3 regions of the Pantoea sp. X-Soil-ISGK-421 genome follow, and region 3 is predicted to be linked to each of the others. Evidence: predicted binding sites of a transcription regulator. Region 3 holds the regulator's gene; each other region holds the start of a gene.
The links. The regulator CRP, encoded in region 3, controls carbon source genes, mostly activating them, when cyclic AMP is high. The targets are predictions, from matches to a motif close to ATGTGANNNNNNTCACAT.
Positions count from the first base shown of each region.

Region 1: AC6I8K_RS09625 (sugar transporter) is a predicted target of CRP. The motif match lies at 4,401-4,418, and genes of this name have one in related genera.
Region 2: AC6I8K_RS13320 (NupC/NupG family nucleoside CNT transporter) is a predicted target of CRP. The motif match lies at 5,490-5,507, and genes of this name have one in related genera.

Region 1 is NZ_AP035979.1:2,060,460-2,068,596, reverse strand. Features, by position in the region: gene AC6I8K_RS09650 (L-rhamnose isomerase) at 1-649, shown strand, start outside; gene rhaD (rhamnulose-1-phosphate aldolase) at 660-1,502, shown strand; gene rhaM (L-rhamnose mutarotase) at 1,492-1,806, shown strand; gene AC6I8K_RS09635 (TetR/AcrR family transcriptional regulator) at 1,874-2,527, opposite strand; gene bhsA (multiple stress resistance protein BhsA) at 2,823-3,080, shown strand; gene AC6I8K_RS09625 (sugar transporter) at 3,165-4,349, opposite strand; gene AC6I8K_RS09620 (hypothetical protein) at 4,715-4,972, opposite strand; gene ynfM (multidrug efflux MFS transporter YnfM/SxtP(Kp)) at 5,141-6,397, opposite strand; gene AC6I8K_RS09610 (LysR family transcriptional regulator) at 6,492-7,388, shown strand; gene mlc (sugar metabolism global transcriptional regulator Mlc) at 7,523-8,137, shown strand, end outside.
Region 2 is NZ_AP035979.1:2,863,248-2,871,384, reverse strand. Features, by position in the region: gene AC6I8K_RS13350 (formate/nitrite transporter family protein) at 1-43, opposite strand, end outside; tRNA gene AC6I8K_RS13345 (tRNA-Ala) at 407-482, shown strand; tRNA gene AC6I8K_RS13340 (tRNA-Ala) at 528-603, shown strand; gene AC6I8K_RS13335 (rhodanese homology domain-containing protein) at 749-2,365, opposite strand; gene AC6I8K_RS13330 (cysteine dioxygenase family protein) at 2,358-2,948, opposite strand; gene AC6I8K_RS13325 (LLM class flavin-dependent oxidoreductase) at 2,954-4,042, opposite strand; gene AC6I8K_RS13320 (NupC/NupG family nucleoside CNT transporter) at 4,235-5,425, opposite strand; gene AC6I8K_RS13315 (Nramp family divalent metal transporter) at 5,795-7,036, shown strand; gene AC6I8K_RS13310 (DUF2502 domain-containing protein) at 7,082-7,438, opposite strand; gene mgrA (L-glyceraldehyde 3-phosphate reductase) at 7,598-8,137, opposite strand, start outside.
Region 3 is NZ_AP035979.1:3,727,988-3,736,124, forward strand. Features, by position in the region: gene tauA (taurine ABC transporter substrate-binding protein) at 1-955, opposite strand, end outside; gene AC6I8K_RS17290 (LacI family DNA-binding transcriptional regulator) at 1,189-2,169, shown strand; gene AC6I8K_RS17295 (LysE family translocator) at 2,171-2,773, opposite strand; gene AC6I8K_RS17300 (hydrolase) at 2,834-3,850, shown strand; gene AC6I8K_RS17305 (YheU family protein) at 3,853-4,071, shown strand; gene AC6I8K_RS17310 (phosphoribulokinase) at 4,133-5,002, shown strand; gene AC6I8K_RS17315 (OsmC family protein) at 5,083-5,487, opposite strand; gene crp (cAMP-activated global transcriptional regulator CRP) at 5,792-6,424, shown strand; gene AC6I8K_RS17325 (YccS/YhfK family putative transporter) at 6,483-8,137, shown strand, end outside.

The DNA.
Region 1 (8,137 bases), 1.7 Mb from region 3:
CCTGGCGAGTGCGCTTGATGACGTGATCAGTGAAAAACTCAATCCCGCGCATCATATCGATGCGGTTGAGAGCAAACTGTTTGGCATTGGTGCGGAAAGCTACACCGTGGGTTCCAATGAATTCTGCCTCGGTTATGCCAGCAGCCGCCAGACCGCACTGACTCTGGATGCCGGCCACTTCCACCCAACCGAAGTTATTTCCGACAAAATCTCCACGGCCATGCTCTATGTGCCTCGCCTGCTGCTGCACGTAAGCCGTCCGGTTCGCTGGGACAGCGATCACGTGGTGATTCTCGACGATGAAACACAAGCCATCGCCACCGAGATCGCGCGTCACAAACTGTTCGACAAGGTGCATATCGGCCTGGACTTCTTCGATGCGTCTATTAACCGCATCGCGGCCTGGGTAATTGGTACACGCAATGCCAAAAAAGCGCTGCTGCGTGCGCTGCTGGAACCCACCGATCAGTTACGCAAGCTTGAGAGCGAAGGGGATTACACCGGACGTCTGGCGATGCTGGAAGAACAAAAATCGTTGCCGTGGCAAGCGGTGTGGGAAGCCTGGTGTCTGCGCCACGATGTCCCTGCTGATGCCAGCTGGCTGAGCGAAGTCCGTCATTACGAACAACAAACACTGCGTCAACGTTAAGGGACACACCATGCAAAATATTCTCTCTTCCGCTTTTGTTCAGGGAATGGTTAAAGCGACCAGCGACATGTGGTTGAAGGGCTGGGATGAACGTAATGGCGGCAACGTCAGCCTACGTTTACTGCCGGAAGAAGTTAAAGATTTCACCGGTGATTTCTATGCAGAGCCGCGCTGTATTGAACTGACAAAACCCGCGCCGGCGTTGGCCAATGATTGGTTCCTGGTCACCGGGTCGGGCAAGTTTTTCCGCAATGTACAAATCGACCCGGCCGATTGTCTGGCGCTACTGCAGGTGGATGACAAAGGCTTGTCATATAAAATCCATTGGGGGTTGAGTAACGGTGGCTTGCCAACATCAGAACTGGCAGCCCACTTCCAATCGCACAGCGTGCGCAAACAGATCTCAAATGGCGTTGATCGCGTCATTATGCACTGCCATGCCACCAACTTTATGGCGCTGAGTTATGTGGTGGATCTGGATTCCGCACGCTTCACACGCCTGCTGTGGGAAGGCAGCACTGAATGTCTGGTGGTGTTCCCGGATGGCGTCGGCATTCTGCCATGGATGGTGCCAGGCACTGATGGAATTGGTCAGGCCACGGCTGATGCGATGGCGAACCACAGCATTGTGATGTGGCCGTTCCACGGTATCTTTGGCGCGGGTCCAAACCTCGATGAGACCTTTGGCCTGATCGACACTGCGGAGAAATCCTCCGAAGTGGTGGTGAAAGCACTGTCGATGGGTGGAATCCGTCAAAGCATCACCACAGAGCAGCTGATCGCGTTGGGTGAACGCTTCAACGTCAAGCCGTGGCAAGCGGCTCTGCAGGCGGAACGCAGCGATGTTGCGTAAAGCCTTTGTGATGCAGGTGCATGCACACTGCCACGATGAGTATCTGCGCCGTCATACGCCAATTTGGCCGGAGCTGGCTGAGACGCTGAAGGCGCATGGCGCGCACAATTACGCTATCTGGCTGGATGGTGAACGCAATCTGCTGTTTGCCAGCGTGGAAATTGAGTCTGAAGCGCGTTGGGAAGCAGTAGCAAAAACAGAAGTGTGTCAGCGCTGGTGGGCATCAATGAAGGATTTAATGCCATCTAACCCGGATAACAGCCCGGTGAGCGCGCCATTAACACCGATGTTTTTCCTACCTTAACGCTCGTTCGCCTCACGCGTAGTATTGAGGCCATAAATTCAGGCCGACAGGGAAGTCGGCCTGAATTTTATTGGGTGCTCAATTCACAATATCCCGCGAGAGCGGGCCAGATTGCCATTTGTGTATCCACGATCTGGTCAAGATCGCTGCGATTAGCACCTTCACGAGCACGCACGGACATTCCCTGCAGTAAGCACGCCAGATAGCTGGCTAAGATTGCACTATTGGCACATTGCGGTAACTCGCCGCGCTGCTGCCGGGTATCAAGAAATGCTTTTAACGCGGATTCCTGCGCATGATGCTGCTGCGCCAGCATTTGCGCCACTTCTTGTGAAGCGGAAGAAAGTGCGCTCGAGGTACAAATGAAGAAACAGCCTGCTGGCTTATCACATTCGGTGAAGCACGCGGCAGTTGCACGAAAATAAGCTTCAATAGCCGTTTTCACATCTAATACATCATCATTCAATACTGCGTTACGTTGCGCGCTAAACGTTTCAATATATCGCTGCATCGCCGCACGGAATAAGCCTTCTTTATTTTCAAACTCAGCATAAAGTGTTGGGGCTTTAGCGCCGGTTGCGTTAACCAAATCGGACAACGAAGTGCCTTCATAGCCATGCGCCCAGAACAACATCAATGCCTTGTCCAGGGCATCGTTGCGATCAAACACCTTCGGGCGGCCGCGCGTTTTCCTGTTCACCACATCGTTAACTTCTGTCATTGGGCACCTCAAAGCTAAGTAACACCCAATTAAATTACCGATCATTAAATAAATATGCAAGCGCAGCGCGAAATGAGCCTGTGCGGCTTTATCCGTTCGTGCTTTTGGCTGACGAAAGCACCCAAATGGATAAGTCAAAAAGGGCCGCGAAGCCCATAATCACGCCACTTTCAATTTAAATAACGACCATTAATAAAATGATTGACGCGCGCACCCTTTCGGCAGTAGCATTTAATTAACGGTTGTTAACTTAATTATGACCGACCCCAATTCATCTGTTTAAGAGAGCAAAATTATGAAAAGCATCAAACTGACCCTGGCCGCATTAGCATTGTCTTCAATCGCGTTTGGTAGCATGGCTGCAGACCTGGTAAACGCAGCGCCGCTGAATCAACAACAAGTTGGCGTGATTAGCGCATCAGGCAGCACCAACCTGACCTCGCTGGAGAATCAGCTAGCGGAAAAGGCCAATGCTGCCGGAGCAAAGTCTTTCCGCATCACTTCGACCTCTGGCAACAACAAGCTAAATGGCACAGCAGTAATTTATAACTAAGAGAATGGTGCGGAGTGCGATGAAGCATTCCGTGAGAAGTGATTAAAAGGCTTCAGAAGATACACCTTCTGAAGCCTTTTTTTGTTATCCGTTGGTACGGAGTTGCGGGTAGCGACGGAAGATAGCGATACACCACAACAGTGCGGCAAGGCCAATGATGCCGCCGACGTTACCGACATCAGACATTTGCATATGCAGACTGACCTGGTTGCCCAGCAGCGCACCCGCGCCGATACCGATGTTATAAATACCCGAAAATAGCGACATCGCGACGTCTGTCGCATCCGGTGCCAGCGCTAAAACACGTACCTGCATCGCCAACCCAATCATCATCATTGCCATGCCCCAAACGATGCACAACACGGTGATAGCGGCGGGACGGACTGCGGCAAACACCAGCAAGCCCATACATAGCGTGATCATCGCAATCGCGGCGATCAGCATCGCCGAAGGAAATTTATTCCCCAGCGTACTAAACAACACGCTGCCGATAATTCCCGCCGATCCAAACAGCAGTAAAAGCAGGGTGGTGAAATTATCGTCGGCATTGGCAACAATCTGCATAAAGGGTTCGATGTAGCTGTAAGCGGTGTAATGTGCCGTCACCACTACCGTGACCAAAATGTACATCGCCACCAGCGCTGGGCGGCGGAATAGCATCGGCACGCTGCTCAGTGACCCGGTGTGCTCGCTCGGCAGACGCGGCAGTATGCGCATTAGCAAGATCATCAACACCAGGGCGGAAAGGCCGATCATGCCGAAGGTGGTGCGCCAGCCAAGATATTGACCAACGATACGACCAATCGGCACGCCCAGCACCATCGCCAGCGCGGTACCGGTTGCCAGCATACTCAGTGCCTGCGTTTTTTTCCCCGCCGGCGCCACGCGAATCGCTAGCGAAGCGGTAATTGACCAGAAAACGGCGTGCGCTAAGGCAATACCGATACGTGAGATAACCAGTGAAGTGAAATCCCATGCCACGGAAGAGAGCACATGGCTGGCCACAAACACAATGAAGAGCACCGCTAACAGCAAGCGTCGCTCAATGTTGCGGGTTAGTAACATCAACGGCAGCGACAATAAGGCCACAACCCACGCATAGATAGTCAGCATGATGCCGACGTCAGCAGTTTTCATGTCATAGCTGGCGGCGATATCCGACAGCAGGCCGACCGGTACGAATTCTGTGGTGTTAAATACAAAAGCAGCAATGGCCAGCAATACAACGCGTAGCCAGGCCGTTTTACGGGAAACAGTAGTAGATTGCATGGATTTCAAATCTGTCAGACGGCGAGTGAAAGGGCGAGGTGGCACCCCATAAAGTGACCTGAGTCACAAATTTACGCTATTGTGGAGCATTAATGAGCGGAGGGAAACCGTTTGTCGGGATTTTATTACTGAATATTTTTTATCGCGAAAGTGGTTGTTAATAGCCTGAGGTTATTAGGCTTTCTGCTTACAACGCGAGAGTGACTTAGAGCGATAGCAGTGGGAAAGAGGCGACTGGACCCAACGACGGTTTTGCAGCGTTAAGGTCCAGTCATTATTACATTTAAATTTATTGTTATTGTGTAACGCCTCAGTCGTGCTTAACAAAAGAGCTTAAGCACATGGCCATTCTCAAATCATGATTATCAGAGTCGCACCATGTGTTTTAGTGCCACGCTATTTTGAGTCGTCATGTTTTTTTTTACATTAACCGGACAGCAATGCTCGCAGCCCAGCGCGCTGGCATAAAATTTACGGGCTTGCTGAATGGCGGCATTTGGCGTGTAAAAAGTACCAAGAAAACGGCGTACCTCATCGGCGGGCAAGAACGGGCAACCCGTTGCATGTACTACATGGTTGTCGTTATAGCCGGCGTGCTTATCGACGTAATAATAGCGTTCCATCTAACGTCCTCATTGCTGTGAAATAATAAAAGTCTAACTATTGTTGGAATGGAATGAATTATAGCGATGAATGGACGTTTTGTTTTATCTGGGACTGTGAGATCGGCGCATGGCGTGATTGAGAGAAGAGAACGGGGCACATCAGCCCCGTTTAACAGATGAAAGGTATTACAGTTTTCGGCACTGCAAACGCCAACCGACCAGCAAAGCCATTAATAATAGCAGGCTAATGAATGCGGTTACGCCCATCCAACCGTAACTGTGCCAGAATACGCCGCCCAACGTACCCGCCACGCTGGAGCCAACGTAATAGCTGAACAGATAGAGTGAAGATGCCTGGCCTTTAGCACGACGCGCACGCGGGCCAATCCAGCCGCTGGCAACAGAGTGTGCCGCAAAGAATCCGGCGGTGAACAGCATCATGCCGGGCAAAATTAGCCACAGTGAGTCAAACGCTGTCAGCAGCAATCCCGCTAGCATAATCGCAGTAGCGCCGATCATCACGGGAGCGCGCCCAAAGCGGCTGGTCATCGCACCCGCTTTCGGGGAACTCCATGAACCCGTCAGATAGACCACCGAGAGCAAACCCACCACCGCCTGGCTCAGCGACCACGGCGCGCTTAGCAGGCGATAACCAATATAGTTGAACAGGGTGACGAACGCGCCCATCAGCAGAAAGCCTTCAGCAAACAGCAGCGGCAGACCTTTATCGCGCCAGTGCAGACGGAAATTGATCAGCAAACTGCGCGGACGTAATGAGGCCGGACGGAAATGACGTGACGCGGGCAAAATTTTCCAGAACATCAGCGCGCCCGCCAACGCGAAGCAACCAATGACGCCTACCGCAACGCGCCACGAGAAGAAATCGGTCAATACACCGGTTAACAAGCGTCCGCTCATGCCGCCTATCGAGTTACCGCTAATATACAGTCCCATGGAAAAGGCGATGACGCGCGGATGAATCTCTTCACTTAGATAAGTCATGCCAACGGCCGCAACACCGCTCAGCGATAACCCAATCAGCGCGCGCATCTGCAAAATCCCTTGCCAGCTGCTCATGGTGGCGGAAATCAAGGTACAGATGGCGGCCAGCATTAACGCGGTAACCATTACCGATTTACGCCCAATCGCATCCGACAGCGGACCAGTAAACAGTAAGCCCAGTGCCATTAAGCCGGTCGATAACGAGAGAGAAATGCTGCTTTGCGCCGGGGAAACGCCAAATTGCTGCGAAAGCACCGGCAGAATGGGCTGCACGCAATAGAGCAGGGCGAAAGTAGCAAGGCCGGCGGAAAACAAGGCCAGCGTCACGCGCATAAACTGCGGCGATCCGCGTTCAATCCATTCTGAAGGGGTTGTAGCTGGAGCAGGCTTTACGGATAACTCGTCTTCATCGAGTATCACCGCCTGGGAAGAGCGACTCACGGAACATCCTCGTTTAAGCAATCATGGCGTTACTGTAGGAAAGGGATAATAGGTTGTACAATATATTAATAATCTCAAATAAGACGTTTAAAATATGAATGTAGAGTTGCGCCATTTACGCTATTTCATTGCCGTCGCGGAAGAACTGCATTTTGGGCGGGCCGCGCAGCGACTCAACATTTCGCAGCCGCCGTTAAGCCAGCAAATTCAGCAACTGGAACAGGAAATTGGCGCGCAGCTGTTTACCCGCACCAATCGCAGCGTACAAATCACGCCCGCCGGTGCGCTGTTTTTACAGGACGCGCGAGCCATTTTGCTGCAAGTCGAACAGGCTGCCCGTCGCGCTGCGCGCGTGCATACGGGACAGGAAGGTGAGTTGCGTATTGGCTTTACCTCCTCAGCTCCCTTTACCGGCCTGGTTTCAGATGCGTTGTATCAATTCCGCCAGCGTTGGCCGGAAGTGCACATTCAGATGCAGGAGAACAACACGCGGCAGCAACTGGCGCCTTTGCACGATGATCGACTGGATCTTGGCGTGATGCGCAATACGCCGCTGCCCAACGATTTGCAGCACCGCGTATTACTGCGCGAACCGCTGTGTGCGGTGGTGCATTGGGCGCATCCGCTGGCCGATGCTGAGTCGATTTCTATTCAGGCGTTAACCAATGAGCCATTTGTGTTTTTCGATCCGCAGGGTGGCACCGCGTTATACGGTGAAATCCTGGCGCTGCTGCATCGCTATCAAATTAAACCCTTTATTACTCAGGAAGTGGGCGAGGCGATGACTATTCTGGGCCTGGTGGCAACAGGGCTGGGCGTGTCGATTCTGCCGGCGTCATTCCGTCGGGCGCGTCTGGCCGATGTGGTGTGGATCCCTTTACAGGAGAGTGACGCGATTTCTGAGGTTTGGTTGGTCTGGTCGGCGACGCGAGAACCAACGGCGCAAATGACCAACATGATGTCGTTGATGCTGCAAAACGCGGAGAATTAACCCAACGCATTAAGTTGGGGGCAAAGTTTATGTGCGATAAATCACATTTCTAATCAAATATTTGACGTTCCCAGCCAATCTGCATCACCATAGCTGTTGTTTATTTAGAAGCGCGAAAATAATGGGAGTAGGGCGTGAATCTGTACAGTCAACCTGGTCATATTGATCAGATAAAACAGACCAACGCAGGTGTGGTTTACCGACTGATTGACCTTTACGGCCCGATTTCGCGTATTGAGCTTTCTAAACGTGCCCAGTTAGCACCCGCCAGCATTACCAAAATCGTGCGTGAAATGCTCGATGCTCATCTGGTACAGGAAACCGAATTTCAGGAACCGGGCAGCCGCGGTCGCCCAGCGATTGGTTTGATCCTCGACACTCTCGCCTGGCACTATCTCGCCGTACGCATTCAGCCCGGATTCATTACGCTGACGCTGCGCGATCTCAGCAGCCGTGCATTGCAGGAAGATCGTTTGCCGCTGCATGCCACCGCCGAAAAACCGCTGCTGCAAACCTTGCAGGAGATGGTGAATGACTTCTTTATTCGCCATCAAAGCAAACTGGAACGGTTAACCGCCATCGCCATTACCTTGCCGGGTTTGATCAACGCCGCTTCTGGCATAGTGCATCGTATGCCGGGTTACGACGTTCAGGATATGCCGCTGGCAGAAACCCTGGCGCAGCGCACCGGTTTACCGGTGTTTGTGCAGCATGACATTTCTGCCTGGACGTTAGCCGAAGCGTTGTTT
Region 2 (8,137 bases), 860 kb from region 3:
GAATCGCCAGTTGAGCGATCTCTTTAGGTGTATGCAGCGACATAGTTCACTTTTCTTTTATTGATTAATGGGGACGTTGCTGGCCGGTCATTGAGAGAACACCCTGGTAGGATGACCGGTTAATTAGCGCGCTAAGTTTTACACGCACCATTAACGAAAACAAGGCTGTTAATAACATCTTTAACCTTGAGTTAACGCTCGGTTGAGGTGGAGTTAGAGCAGTCAACGCGGGATGGCGCATATCAAGAGTCGTCATTCGCAATGTGGTGTGGATAAAAAAGCCATACTGATGCGGGGTTGACGCCTTTTTCAGCGATCAAACACAGAACGATAATTTGACGTTGACACTCAAGAGGCGGTTTCATATTATCCCGTCCGTCGAGTTTACTCGGCAGTTTTTCGGTTCGGGGGTATAGCTCAGCTGGGAGAGCGCTTGCATGGCATGCAAGAGGTCAGCGGTTCGATCCCGCTTATCTCCACCAAACAAACCCTTCCCAAGGTTTGACCGAAAAATGATTTCCAGATGTGGGGGTATAGCTCAGCTGGGAGAGCGCTTGCATGGCATGCAAGAGGTCAGCGGTTCGATCCCGCTTATCTCCACCAAATCTCTGTTCGTTCTGAACGCATTTTAAAATCACCACAAAGAACCTGTAGCGGTGCAATTCATTGCGCAGTTTTGCTATTTCAAATTCCAAATGTGCAATAAATTGCGCCGCTACCAATAATGTAAACAGCGCATTTTTATTTATCAGACGGTTGCTAGCTGCGGCTGTAACTGCAGCACTCGAAAACTGTGCGTGCCATCGCGATCCAGCTGCGCCACCAAACCGTACTCCCAGTCCAGATAAGCTTGCATCACGCCGGGTTCGATATCGGTGCCTTCATACGGGCGGCGATAACGATCGATGGCCGGTGACAGCAGTTGCTGCTCTCCTTGCTCCGTAGGTAAACCCGCGCCGCGCCATGCCGCGTTCCCCCCTTCCAGCACAAACACCGGCTTGCCCGTCAGCTCAGCCACGTGTTCCACCGCATAACCGGCCAGCAGGCTGCTGCCGCAGGTTAATACATAGCGCCGTGCCTCCGGCAACAGCGCTTTGCCTTGCTGCAGAAGGGTAGATCGCAGCAACCAGGCCGCGCCCGGAATATGGCTGTTGAGGTGATTCGCGTGGGTGGTGAAATCCAGCACCTGCGTATGGCCATCCTGCAGCCATTCCGCCAGCTGTTGCGGCGATACAAACGCCGGGGCTGTAATCAGCGGCACTTTCGCCTTCCAGTTTCCCGTTGAACTGAAATCGCTGGCCTGCAACTCTTCCAGCACTGAAACCTGCCAGCCAAGCTGTGCCAGCCAGGAGGCGGTCATATTGGCGCGCACGCCATCATCATCAATCAGCACGATGCGCGCACCACGCACGCTGGCGTAATGATCGGTTTCCTGCACCAACTGACCTCCGGGGACGTGACGACTGCCCGGCAGATGTCCGGCGGCGTACTCTTCTGCATCACGCACATCAAACAGATAAGTGGTGCGCGACTCCTGCTGCCAGCGTTTAAGCGTGGCGAGTGGGATGCGTTCTACGCCTGCACGATCGGCGATGTTGCGCGCATGATTTGCCGCCTGACGCTGAGCCGTTTCGCTGGTCTCGCCGTAACGGCGCGACTGGCCTTTATCCAGTGCATATCCGGCTAGCGTCCAGCCGATGGTGCCATTACGCAGCGCGAATACCGGATTGCGAATTCCAGCATTCACCAGTGATTGGGTGCCAATGATGCTGCGCGTGCGTCCGGCACAGTTCACAATCACCGTGGTCTCCGGTGAGGGGGCGATATCACGCACGCGCAGCACCAGTTCACCGCCCGGTACGCTGGTCGCGCCTGGAATGCTCATGGTTTGATACTCGTCGAAACGGCGTGCATCAAGCACTACCACGTTAGCATCGCTATGAATCAGCTGATGGACTTCGTCCGCTGACAACGACGGTGTGTGAGTGTGATGCTCAACCAACTCGCCAAACGCTTTGCTGGGTGAGTTGACGTCAATAAACAGTTCGCCGCCCGCCGCTTGCCAGCCCGCTAAATCATCTGCCAGCAGCGCGACATTGGTGTAACCCAGGGCGGCAATACGCTCGGCAGCGGTTTGTACCAGACCTTCACCGTTGTCATACAGCGTAATGGCGGTGGTGCGCTGCGGAATGCGATCCAACAGCTCAAGTTCCAGTTTCGATAGCGGAATATTCACCGCAAACAGCGGATGTGCAGTAGCAAACAGCGCTTCATCGCGCACATCTACAATTGCCACTTCCTGCCGCTGACGCAGGGCATGAATAATGTCCGCCGCCTGGCGTAAAGGGAAAACCGGTTTAGTCATGTGAAAGGTCCCAAATGTTCGGTAAGTAACGGTTGCTGTAACCCGAAATAAACACGTTTTCGCTGCCATCTTCGCGGTAGACCGCGCGTTTTACCGCGCCAATGTTGGCGCCATAAACGTGAATGCTGATGGAGACGCGGTCGTCATAGGCATTGCTAACGCGATGAATGTCGCCCACCGTCGGCGAAACCGCTTCGACGCTGCCAGGATCGAGCCGTACAGGTGCGCCTTCAGGCTGCAGTCCATTTGGGCCCGCCTGCCACGATTGCGAAATTTCCGCACCGCGCAGCATGCCGATCAATCCCCATACGCGATGGTCATGGATCGGCGTATGTTGGCCAGGTCCCCACACAAAGCTCACCACGGAGAAACGCTGCTGTGCATCGGCGTGCAGCAGATATTGTTGATAATGTTCCGGATGGGGCTGGGTGAAGGCGTCGTCCAGCCAGTCGTCGTGACGAATTAACTCGCCAAGCCATTCGCTGCCTTGCCGTAGAACCGTGGCTTCCTGCGGCTGCGTATCCAGCAGGTTGGCAAGATTGGCGACAAAATCGCGCAGGCGATGGTGCTGGTAATGGCTCATGAGATTCAGGCGCTCCTTTTATCGGCGGCTGAGATCGCATCCACTTTCTCGCGCGTCAATGGAATCAGCTCGCGGCCATATTCCACCGCATCATTAAGTGGGTCGAAGCCGCGAATCAGCACGCTGTGAATGCCCAGGCGATAATATTCCAGCAGTGCATCGGACACTTGCTCCGGTGTTCCCACCAGCGCGGTAGAGTTGTAGCCGCCCTGAACCAGTTTTGCTACGCCGGTCCACAACACTTTATCCAGACGATCGCCTTCATTGGCGGCGGCAAGTAAACGCTGTGCACCGACGCTTTGCGGCTTAGCCTTACCAAAAGCAAAGCCGCTTTCGTTAAGCTGTTTCTCGGCTGTGGCGCGAATGTGTTCTGCGCGTTCCCATGCTTCTTTTTCCGTTTTGCCCAGAATCGGCCGGAACGAGATGTTGAAGTTGATTTCGCGACCCTGCTGAGCGGCGGCAGCACGCACATTGCGTACCGTCTCTTCCGCGCCTTTCAGCGGCTCGCCCCATAAAGCAAACACATCGGCATGACGGGCCGCGACATCAATCGCTTCCTGCGACGATCCACCAAAGTAGATCGGCAGTTTTTTCTGTAACGGTTTGATGGCTGAGAATGCCTGTTCGGCCTGATAAAACCGGCCTTGATGATCGTACGGTTGTGAAGATTCCAAGCTCTGCTTCAAAACGGTGAGGAACTCATCGCTACGTGCATAGCGCTCGGCTTTATTGAGGAAATCACCGTCGCGGCGCTGCTCGACATCGCTGCCGCCGCTGATGATATGCACCGCTAAACGGCCGTCGGTTAAGTGATCAAGCGAAGCCAGTTTGCGCGCCGCCAGGGTCGGTGAGACAAAGCCTGGGCGATGTGCCAGCAAGAACTTCAGCGTTGAGGTGTGCGCCGCAGCGTGGGCCGTAACCAGAAAGCCATCCGGTTGATCCGACCAATAGCCCACCAGAATGCGATCAAAACCGGCTTCTTCGTGCGCGCGTGCGAACCGGGCAATGTAATCTTTATCGAACAGCGGGCCGCTGGCCGGAATGATTTCTGAGGCGAGGCGGTGGCCGATCATGCCAAGGAATTGAATGCTCATGCGGTTCTCCTGAAGTGATGTCATGGAGAAAAACTACGGGCGCAGGTGGTGTGAACGGAAATTCAATATTGTGCATAGGTTTTGCGTTTAACGGTGAAGCGGGTGATAGCGGGGGAGAAGCAGAATCGATGCGGGATAGAACCGATGGGAATAATTAAGAAGAGAAGGGCGAGCCGCAGCTCGCCCTCTTTATCAGAAGGCCAACACCAGACCAGCGATAGCGGCTGACAGCACGCTCACCAGCGTTGAACCGTACAGCAATTTCAGGCCGAAGCGCGAAACCACGTTACCTTGCTCTTCATGCAGACCTTTAATCGCACCCGCCACAATCCCGATAGAGGAGAAGTTAGCAAAGGAGACGAGGAACACAGAGAGAATACCTTCTGAGTGTGGCGACAGCTGACCGGCGATTTTCTGCAGATCCATCATCGCCACGAATTCGTTGGAAACCAGTTTGGTTGCCATAATGCTGCCCACTTGCAGCGCTTCGTGCGCCGGCACGCCCATCACCCAGGCAAATGGATAGAACACATAACCCAGCACGCCCTGGAAGCTGATGCCGAAAATCAGATCGAACAGTGCGTTCAGACCTGAAATCAGCGCGATGAAACCAATCAGCATCGCGGCAACGATAATGGCAACTTTGAAACCGGCGAGAATGTATTCGCCCAGCATTTCGAAGAAGCTTTGGCCTTTATGCAGATCCTGCAGTTGCAGATCTTCTTCGCTATCGACGCGATAGGGGTTGATCAGCGACAGCACAATAAAGGTGCTGAACATATTCAGTACCAGCGCGGCAACCACATATTTTGGCTGCAGCATGGTCATGTAGGCGCCGACAATCGACATAGAAACAGTCGACATAGCGGTCGCAGCCATGGTGTACATGCGGCGCTGTGACATCTTGCCGAGGATATCCTTATAGGCGATAAAGTTTTCTGACTGTCCCAAAATCAGAGAACTCACGGCGTTAAAGGATTCCAGTTTGCCCATACCGTTCACTTTTGACAGCACGGTACCAATGCCGCGAATCACCCATGGCAAGATGCGGAAGTGCTGCAAAATACCGATCAGTGCGGAGATGAAGACAATCGGGCAAAGAACATTGAGGAAGAAGAAGGCGAGGCCTTTTTCACTCATATTGCCGAACACGAAGTTGGTCCCTTCGGCAGCATATTTGAGCAGATGATCAAACAAACCGGCAAAGCCCTGTACGAAGCCGAGGCCAGCGGTTGAGTTCAGGAAGAACCAGGCCAGCAGAACTTCGATCACCAGAAGTTGAACGATATAGCGAAGACGGATGCTTTTACGATCGTTGCTAACCAGCAAGGCCAGCACCGCTACCACCACTAGTGCTAAAAGAAAATGCAAAACATGGGACATGTCGGCTCCAAATTTGAGGAGGGTTGTATTTTGTTGCGTATTCTATGTAACGCGTTACTTAAAAACGAGATCAAAACCACATTATAAGTATTCGCTATCGTGATTTTTCTCAGATAACTCTGACCGATCACAACCTTATTACAAAGCATTCACAAGAAAAAACCACAAAAACATTGTCTATAAAATGACCCAAGAGTAGAGTCATTTGCGTTGCACTTATTTTTGGCAGGAACTGGCTTTACCGGAATGTATAGCAATGGCTATACTTCATAGCACCATCTATTAATACGATAACTATAACCAAATTTCATCTGCCTTGAATGCCCCTTAAGCTGAGCGGGTCAACAAGCGTTAAGACAGGGTAAAACTATGCTAGAAAGTCGCACCGCCGAGCGCGCCGCTCGCGGAGCCAGAAAGATCAAACTCGCGCTGCTCGGGCCCGCCTTTATTGCGGCGATTGGCTATATCGATCCCGGCAACTTCGCGACCAACATTCAGGCCGGCGCCGCCTACGGCTACAAGCTGTTGTGGGTAGTGGTGTGGGCCAACATCATGGCGATGCTGATTCAGCTGATGTCCGCCAAGCTGGGTATTGCGACCGGCAAAAATCTTGCGGAACACATCCGCGATCGCTTCCCGCGGCCGGCGGTGTGGTTCTATTGGGTGCAGGCGGAAATCATCGCCATGGCCACCGATCTCGCTGAATTTATTGGCGCAGCGCTTGGCTTTAAACTGCTGCTCGGCATCTCGCTGTTGCAGGGCGCGGTGCTAACCGGCATCGCGACCTACCTGATTTTGATGCTGCAAAGTCGCGGACAGAAGCCGCTGGAGCTGGTGATTGGCGGACTGCTGCTGTTCGTGGCGGCGGCTTATATTGTTGAGCTGTTTTTCTCCCAGCCGAAAGTGAGTGAGCTGGTGGTCGGCATGGCGCTGCCATCGCTGCCGACGTCGGATGCGGTATTCCTTGCCGCTGGCGTGTTAGGCGCCACTATCATGCCGCACGTCATTTATCTGCACTCCGCACTGACACAGCACGGTAATAAAGGTAGCAAGGCGCAACGTTACTCTTCAACCAAGCTGGATGTGGCGATCGCCATGACCATCGCCGGGTTTGTTAATCTGGCGATGATGGCCACGGCAGCTGCGGCGTTTCACTTCAGCGGCCATTCCAAAATTGTCGATCTCGATCAGGCGTATTTAACGCTGCAACCGCTGCTGGGCCAGGCCGCTGCGATTGTGTTTGGTTTGAGTTTGGTGGCTGCCGGTCTCTCTTCTACTGTGGTCGGTACGCTGGCGGGACAAGTGGTGATGCAGGGCTTTATCCGCTTCCATATTCCGCTGTGGTTCCGTCGCACCATCACCATGTTGCCGTCCTTTATTGTGATCTGGGCCGGCTGGGATCCGACGCGGATTCTGGTGATGAGTCAGGTGTTGCTGAGTTTTGGTATCGCACTGGCGCTGATTCCGCTGTTGTCATTTACCGGCAACCGGGAATTGATGGGGGATGAGATGGTGAACTCGCGCCTGATGCAAAACGCGGGTCGGCTGATTGTGGTGCTGGTGATCGGCCTTAATCTCTACTTGCTGGTGGGTGAAGCGCTGGGCTGGTAACGCCGTTATCAAACAAAAAGCCCGCCAGTGAGCGGGCTTTTTTGTTTAGTGATGATGGTGATCGCGATGACCACGACGATCATCATGACGATGGTCGTGCCGATGATGTTCACGACGTTCGCGTTCATGCCAGCGACGTTCACGCTCACGTTCATAGGCACGATGACGTTTCCACTCTTCATGGCGCCACCAACGGTTGTCGTTGTACTGATAACGATCGTTCCACCAGCGTGGCTCGCGCCAGCGTCCGCCGTCCCAGTAATTACCGCGACGATCGCGATCGCCGAGATGCAGCGTAACGCCCGGACCCAAATTGATGGTGGCACTGTCGGCTTGTGCTGTGCTGATAGCCAACGGGGATAAAGTCGCCAGCAAGGCGGCGAACAAAATTGCACGTTTCATAACTTCTCCTTTTCAGTAGCTTATAGCTGCCACCGTGGCGCTAGTGTGCCACATCGGACCAGGTAAGCCTTGAGAATCAGTCTTAAAACGCTGAGGGAAATCTGAATTGAGAATTTTCTGCTGCGGAAAACGCCCGACAAATGCCGGGCGGGTAAACGCTTACACCAAGATAGCGTGGATAGCGTCGATCTCGTCCTGGCTCAGCACCGGCTGGCTCAACATCTCAACCGCATCATCAATCTGCGCAGTTTTACTGGCACCAATCAGCACCGAGGTGACACGCGCATCGCGCAGCACCCAGCTCAGCGCCATCTGCGCCAGCTTCTGGCCGCGCTGTTGAGCGATCGCCTGCAACTGACGTACTTTTTTCATCTTCTCTTGCGTCAACTGGGCTTCATTCAGGAACTTACTGCCGCTGGCGATGCGGGAATCCTCTGGAATGCCCTGCAAGTAACGATCGGTTAACACGCCACCCGCCAGCGGCGAGAAGGCGATGCAACCGACGCCGTTGTCGCCCAGCACATCCAGTAAACCCTGCTCTGGCGTACGTTCAAACATCGAATAACGCGGCTGATGGATCAGGCATGGCGTGCCGAGGTCGCGCAGAATCGCAATCGCTTCGGCGGCTTTATCTGCCGGATAGTTTGAGATGGCGGCATACAGCGCCTTACCCTGACGCACCACCTGATCCAGCGCGCG
Region 3 (8,137 bases):
GCGTCGTGACGAAGCTGCTGTAATCGTTGTCCGCCGCAGGCACTTTGCCCTGCTCTTTCAGGAAGTTGGCGGTATCCACAATGGCCTTGTTTACCGGCTTGCCGAGCTGCTCAACCTGCTGTTGCGCGGTCAGATACGTGTTGCCTTTCACCAGCACCGGTACATCCGCTTCCGGTACACCGCTCAGACGCGCCAGCTTGCTCAGGTTGTCTGACTGCTTCAGCCATTGTTCCGGATTGGCAATATAAGCTTGCTGCGCTTCAACGGCGCTTCGGGCAAAGGCGGTGACGATGTCTGGATGCTGCTGCGCGAAGTCCTTACGCACCACCCACACATCCAGCGTTGGCGCGCCCCACTTGCCGACCTGCGAAGAATCCGTCAGCACGTTGCCATCTTTCTCCAGCTCATTCACTGCCGGAGACCAGACGTAAGCACCGTCAATGTCACCGCGTTTCCAGGCGGCAATAATCGCTGGCGGCTGCAGGTTGACTAACGTGACTTGTGAAGGCTTGATGCCCCAATGCTTGAGCGCGGCGAGGAAGCTGTAATGCGTCGTCGAGATGAACGGTACGGCGATGCGCTTACCAATCAGGTCTTTAGGATCTTTGATGGTTTTCTTCACCACCAGCGCTTCGGAGTTACCGAGCTGTGAGGCCAGCAGGAAAGCTTCAATTGGCAGCTTTTGCGTGGCGGCGACCGCCAGCGGGCTTGAACCGATATTGCCAATCTGTACGTCGCCCGATGCCAGTGCGCGCAACACGCTGGCACCGCTATCAAATTTGCGCCAGTCGACGGTGGCACCGCTCTCTTTGGCGAAAGTATTATCCGCCTGCGCCACTTTGGCCGGTTCAGCCGACGTCTGGTATGCCACGGTAACGTTGACCGCTTGCGCCTGGAACGCCATCAGGGCCAGAGCCGCCGCGACCGCCGTTATTGTTTTTTTCATCGCCATCATCATTCACCCCAATGTGTTTTTGTCTGGGCAGTTTCTCCAGCGACAGTAATTTCATAAAGGAATTAAAAATTATCCCTAATGCCGATCTGTTCTTAGATCAACATCGGGCAAGGCTATGCAAAAAACACAAATGGAAAGAAGGTAGAAATCGATAAATATGTCACGCGCTCACATTACGTCTGTGATATTGATAGACTTCTCATTTTTCACCTTTCACTTGCGGTCCTAAATACATGTCGATTGAAAAAGTCGCGCACCTGGCTGGCGTGTCAAAAGCCACTGTTTCACGGGTTTTGAACCAAAATCCCGGCGTGCGCCCGGATACGCGTGCCAAAGTGCTGGCAGCCATCGACATCTGCGACTATCAGCCCAATTTGCTGGCGCGCCAGTTGCGCACCGCGCAAAGCCATATGTTGTTAGTGTTGATCCCCGACATTACCAATCCCTTCTGCTCGCGTGTGGTTCAAGGCATTGAGGCGGAAGCGGAAGCGCAGGGTTACCACATTCTGTTGTGCAACTCAGGATCACAGCTGCGACGCGAAGCGGCCTATATTGCGCTGCTCACCGGCAAGGTGGTGGATGGCGTGATCACCATGGACGCGGCCGGCTGTTTGCAGGAGCTGAAAGCGCTGATTGGCGATGCGCCTTGGGTGCAGTGCGCGGAATACGATCCATCGATCGAAGCGTCCAGCGTGACGATTGATAATAAAGAAGCGGCTTTCGAAACCGTGCGTTATCTGGCGGGGAAAGGCCGCCGCCGTATTGCACTCGTGAACTGCGATATGCGCTACCTCTACTCTCATCAGCGTGAAGAAGGTTATCGCGCGGCGTTGGAGCAGTTGGATCTTACGTGGGGAGGCGTGGCCTACGCCGAGAATATCACCTGCGAAGCGGGCAGCGCGGCATTACGTGAACTGCTGTCGCAGCCGGAACGTCCTGATGCCGTGTTTGCGGTCTCTGATGTATTGGCTGTCGGCGTCATCCACGCAGCGTTGGAAGCGGGGTTACGCGTACCAGAGGATTTAGCGGTGGTGGGATTTGATGGTATCAACTTTACCAGCAGCCTGAATCCGCCGCTGACGACCATTGAGCAGCCAATGAATCACATGGGGGCACGCAGCGTGCAATTGCTGCTGCAGCGCATCCGGCAGCCGAACTCACCGGTGGTGCAGGAAGTGTTGCCGTGGAAGCGCGTAGAACGCGCTTCCAGTTAACTCAGCGCCAAATCAGCAACACGCACGCGGCAGTGAGTAAACCCATCGCCAGATTGAAGATTTTCCACGCGCGTGGGCTGCGCAGCAGACGTCCAATCAGCGAGCCAAAGCCCATCCAAATCACGCCAGAGACCACGTTCACCAGCGCCATGCCGATGCTGATCGCCACCACCGAATGCAGATATTCGCTGCCTGCCAGGCTAAAGCTCGCCACCGCACCCAGCGCCATCAGCCAGGCTTTCGGGTTGATCAGCTGCAGCAAACCGCCTTGCCAGAACGGCATTTGCTTCACCGTAACCTCATCGGTTTCCAGCTTTTCATACTCGGCGGTGGCGATTTTCCACGCCAGCCACAGGAGATAAAGGCTACCGGCAATTTTCAGGATCAGATGCAGTGAAGGATAAAGCAGGATAAGACCGCCAATGCCAAATGCCACCATCAGCAACATGACTTGCATGCCGATCATGATACCAATGAGCAGCGGAAGGGTGCGCAGGAAGCCAAAATTAGCACCCGAGGCCGTAAGTAACATATTATTGGGCCCGGGCGTGATGGCCGCGACCCAGAGAAAACCTAACATTGATAAAAAAAGACTCAGTTCCATGTATATTCGGGTGCTCCTCACCCAGTAAAGCGAACAACCCATCGAAGCTATCAGCGACTTATGCATCAGACAAGCCTTTACCCAAGCTATTTTGATCGCCCCAGCGGCGAGCGCTTTAAACCACTGCGCGGATTCACTAACGCGCATCTGCAAACGCTGCTGCCGCGCATTCTACGTCGCCGCGTTACCTTACGTCCGCACTGGCAGCGTCTTGACCTGCCGGACGGCGATTTTGTTGATTTAGCGTGGAGTGAAGACCCGGCGCAGGCGCGTCATAAGCCGCGCATGGTGATGTTTCACGGTCTGGAAGGCAGCTTTCGCAGTCCCTACGCGCACGGCCTGATGCAGGCGTGTCAAGCGCGTGGCTGGCTGGCGGTGGTAATGCACTTCCGCGGCTGCAGCGGCGAACCGAACCGCTTAAAGCGCATCTATCACTCCGGTGAAACCGAAGACGCAACCTACTTTCTTAACTGGCTGCAGCGCGAATGGGGCACCGTGCCAACCGCCGCCGTCGGCGTATCCCTGGGCGGCAACATGCTCGCTTGCCTGCTGGGTCAGCAAGGTCACGATGTACCGATTGATGCGGCCATTGCCATCTCGGCGCCGCTGGCGCTCGAGCCATGCAGCACCAAACTGGATGTCGGCTTCTCGCGTTTCTATCAGCACTATTTGCTGACGCGGCTGAAGAAAAACGCCACGCGTAAATTACACGCCTGGCCCGGCACGTTGCCGGTCGATCTCGCCCAACTGCGCGCTTTTCGCCGCTTACGCGAATTTGATGATGCGATAACCGCACGTGCGCACGGTTTTATTGACGCGAACGACTATTATCAACGTGCCAGCGCGATGCCGCTGCTGACCGGCGTGCGTAAACCGCTGCTGATTATTCATGCGCAAGACGATCCCTTTATGACCGATGCGGTTATTCCGCAACCTGACCAGCTTTCAGCATCGATTCAGTATCAACTGACGCAGCAAGGCGGCCACGTTGGCTTTGTCGGCGGCACCTTGCTTAAACCGAAAATGTGGCTGGAACAGCGCGTACCCGATTGGCTCTCAACGTATCTGGATGTGTAATTGTGATTATTCCCTGGCAAGAACTCGAAGCGGACACGCTGGAAAACCTGATTGAAACCTTTGTGTTACGCGAAGGTACTGATTATGGCGAGCAGGAACGCAGTTTACTGCAAAAAGTTGCCGACGTGCGCCGCCAGCTGGAGCGTGGCGATGTGGTGCTGGTGTGGTCGGAACTGCATGAATCCATCAATATCATGCCAAAAGGTGAATTCCGCGGCTGATGCACCCCGCGGCAATTCGTGGTAACAATGCTCATCGCCGGACCTCACAGGGAGCTCTGTTATGTCAGCCAGGCATCCAATTATTGCCGTTACCGGTTCCAGCGGCGCCGGAACCACTACCACCAGCCTTGCCTTCCGTAAGATTTTCCAGCAGCTGAATTTGCATGCAGCGGAAGTAGAAGGCGACAGTTTCCATCGCTTCACGCGTCCGGAAATGGACATGGCGATCCGCAAGGCGCGCGATCTGGGTCGCCATATCAGTTACTTCGGCCCGGAAGCCAACGACTTCGGCTTGCTTGAGCAGACGTTCAGGCATTACGGCCAAACCGGTTTGGGCGAATCGCGTAAATATTTGCACACATACGACGAAGCCGTGCCGTGGAATCAGGTGCCGGGCACTTTCACCCCCTGGCAACCGCTGCCGGAGAACACTGATGTGCTGTTCTATGAAGGCTTGCACGGCGGCGTGGTCACGCAGCAGCAAAATGTCGCAGAGCATGTCGATTTGCTGGTTGGCGTAGTCCCGATTGTTAATCTTGAGTGGATTCAGAAGCTGGTGCGCGACACGGGCGAGCGCGGTCATTCGCGTGAGGCGGTGATGGATTCGGTGGTGCGTTCGATGGAGGATTACATCAACTTCATCACGCCACAGTTCTCACGCACCCACATTAACTTCCAGCGTGTGCCAACCGTTGATACGTCCAACCCATTTGCGGCACGCGAAATTCCGTCGCTCGACGAAAGTTTCGTAGTGATTCATTTCCGCGGTCTGGAAGGCATCGCGTTCCCCTATCTCCTGTCGATGATTCAGGGATCGTTTATCTCCCACATCAATACGCTGGTGGTGCCGGGCGGAAAAATGGGACTGGCGATGGAGCTGATTATGCTACCGCTGGTGCAGCGACTCATTGAAGGGAAGCGGATTGAGTGAGTGTCATTGGTCGCCATGAATGGCGACCCTACGAAATGAGAGCGTTTTGTAGGGTGCGCATTAATGCGCACCTGCCAGCATTAAAGCGCGATCACTTCGTAGCTATGCGTAATTTCCACGCCTTTGCCCAGCATGATCGCCACCGAGCAATATTTTTCCGCTGACAAATCAACAGCGCGTGAAACCGCCTTGTCGCTCAACGCTTTGCCGCTGACGATGAAGTGGAGATTGATGTGGGTAAAAATACGTGGCGCTTCTTCCCGACGTTCTGAAGTGAGTTTCACTTCGCAATCGGCGACATCGCTGCGCCCTTTTTGCAGGATCGACACCACATCAATAGCGCTACAACCGCCCGCCGCCATCAGCACCATCTCCATTGGACTTGGCGCTTTATCACCGGAATTACCGTCCATTAATACCTGATGGCCGGATGAGGATTCTCCGAGAAAGGTCAAACCTTCCACCCATTTCACTCGTGCCTGCATTATTCTTTCTCCTGAAGAGGCGGTTTTGCCGCCAGAGTACGCTTTCACCTGACAAACAGCAATCCAGAGTAATCCCCCTTCTGCTGAAGCGAGACAACACAAGACAGCTCGCTAAAGCTGTGCTACAAACAGTGCTGAAAATATTTTCGTCATTACAGACGAAGGCGGGAAGAATCAAAAGCGTAGCTTAAGAGTCCACCCGGAATAATTTTTCCTTTACTGGAAACGCTCGACGATTAAACCGCCTGACAGGGAAAAATGCCCCCTGTATTTTGGGCACGATTACAACAGAGGATAATAGCGAATGGTTCTCGGCAAACCGCAAACAGACCCTACACTCGAATGGTTCCTGTCCCATTGCCATATTCACAAATATCCATCCAAAAGCACGCTCATCCATCAGGGTGAGAAAGCGGAAACGCTGTACTACATCGTGAAAGGTTCCGTAGCGGTACTGATTAAAGATGAAGAAGGCAAAGAGATGATTCTCTCCTATCTCAATCAGGGAGATTTTATCGGCGAACTCGGTCTTTTCGAAGAAGGCCAGGAACGCAGTGCTTGGGTGCGTGCGAAGTCTGCCTGCGAAGTGGCTGAAATTTCATACAAAAAATTCCGTCAGCTGATTCAGGTAAACCCGGATATTTTAATGCGACTTTCGTCGCAAATGGCGCGTCGTCTGCAAGTGACATCTGAGAAAGTGGGCAACCTTGCCTTCCTCGATGTGACCGGACGTATCGCGCAAACGCTGCTAAATCTGGCCAAACAGCCAGATGCGATGACTCACCCGGACGGGATGCAAATCAAAATCACCCGTCAGGAGATTGGTCAGATCGTGGGCTGCTCACGCGAAACCGTGGGTCGTATCCTGAAAATGCTGGAAGATCAGAATCTGATCTCCGCACACGGTAAAACCATCGTCGTTTACGGCACCCGCTAATTTCTTCTCACCCACGGCGTGATGGCAACATCGCGCCGTTTCTATTTGCGATGAGCTGATGTGGCGCCGAATCATCTATCATCCTGAAGTTAACTATGCGCTGCGGCAAACGCTGGTGCTGTGCCTGCCTGTGGCTCTCGGCTGGCTGTTTGGCGATCTGCAAAAAGGTCTGCTGTTCTCGTTAGTGCCTGCCTGTTGCAATATGGCGGGGCTGGATACGCCGCACAAACGCTTCTTCAAACGCCTGATTGTAGGGGGTTCGCTGTTTGCCACCGGCAGTTTCCTGATGCAAATCCTCACCGCGTACCAAATTCCGCTGCCGCTGATTTTGCTGGCGCTGCCGCTGCTGATTGGCGTGACCGGTGAAATCGGCCCACTGCATGCGCGCCTGCTCCCCGCGACGTTAATCGCCGCCATCTTTACGCTCAGTTTAGTGGGACGCATGCCGATGTGGGTGCCGCCGCTGCTCTACATAGGCGGCACGCTGTGGTACGGCTTGTTCAACTGGTTCTGGTTCTGGCTGTGGAAAGAGCAGCCGATGCGCGAATCGCTTAGCCTGCTGTTCCGTGAGCTGGCCGATTATTGCGATGCCAAATACACCTTACTGACGCAGTTGACCGATCCGGAAAAAGCGCTGCCCCCCCTGCTGGCACGCCAGCAAAAGGCGGTCGATCTCATCACGACCTGCTACCAGCAAATGCACATGTTGTCGGCCAGCCGTGATAACAGCCACAAACGTCTGACACGCGCTTTTCAGGTGGCGCTGGATTTACAGGAACACATCTCGGTGAGTTTGCATCAGCCCGAAGAGGTGCAAAAGCTCGTGGAGGAGAGCCACGCCGAAGCGGTGATTCGCTGGAACGCCAAAATCATCTCAGCCCGGCTGCGCGTGCTGGCCGATGCGATCCTCTACCATCAATTACCCGATCGTTTTCACATGGAGAAACAGCTCGGCGCGCTGGAGAAAATTGCGCGCCAGCATCCGGATAATCCGGTCGGCAACTTCTGCCTGTATCACTTCAGTCGCATCGCCCGCGTGTTGCGCACGCAGAAGCCACTCTACACACGTGACCTGATGGCCGATCGCCAGCGCCGTTTGCCGCTGTTGCCGGCGTTGCGCAGTTATCTGTCGTTCAAATCTTCCGCGTTACGCACCGCCGCTCGTTTCGCCGTGATGCTGATGTTTGGCAGCGCGTTGGCGCTGTTCTTCAACATTCCCAAACCTTACTGGATTCTGATGACCATCATGTTCGTCAGCCAGAACGGCTACAGCGCGACACGCGTGCGTATTCAGCACCGTGCGCTGGGCACCTTTGCGGGTTTGCTGATCGCTGCCGCCTCGCTACAGCTGGCGGTGCCGGAATCGATCACGCTGCTGTTTATGCTGGGGATCACGCTGGCAAGTTATCTGATCACGCGGAAATATTATGGCTGGTCGATGATTGGCTTCACCGTCACCGCAGTGTATTCGCTGCAGCTGCTGTCACTTAACGGCGCGCAATTTTTACTGCCACGCATGATGGATACCCTGATGGGCTGTTTGATTGCCTTCGCCGGGATGATTTGGTTGTGGCCGCAGTGGCAAAGCGGGCTGCTGCGCAAGAACGCACACGATGCGCTGGAAGCGTATCAGGATGCCTTGCGACTGTTGCTGGGACCGGAACAGTCGCCCGAGAAACTGGCTTATCAGCGCATGAAGGTTAATCAGGCGCA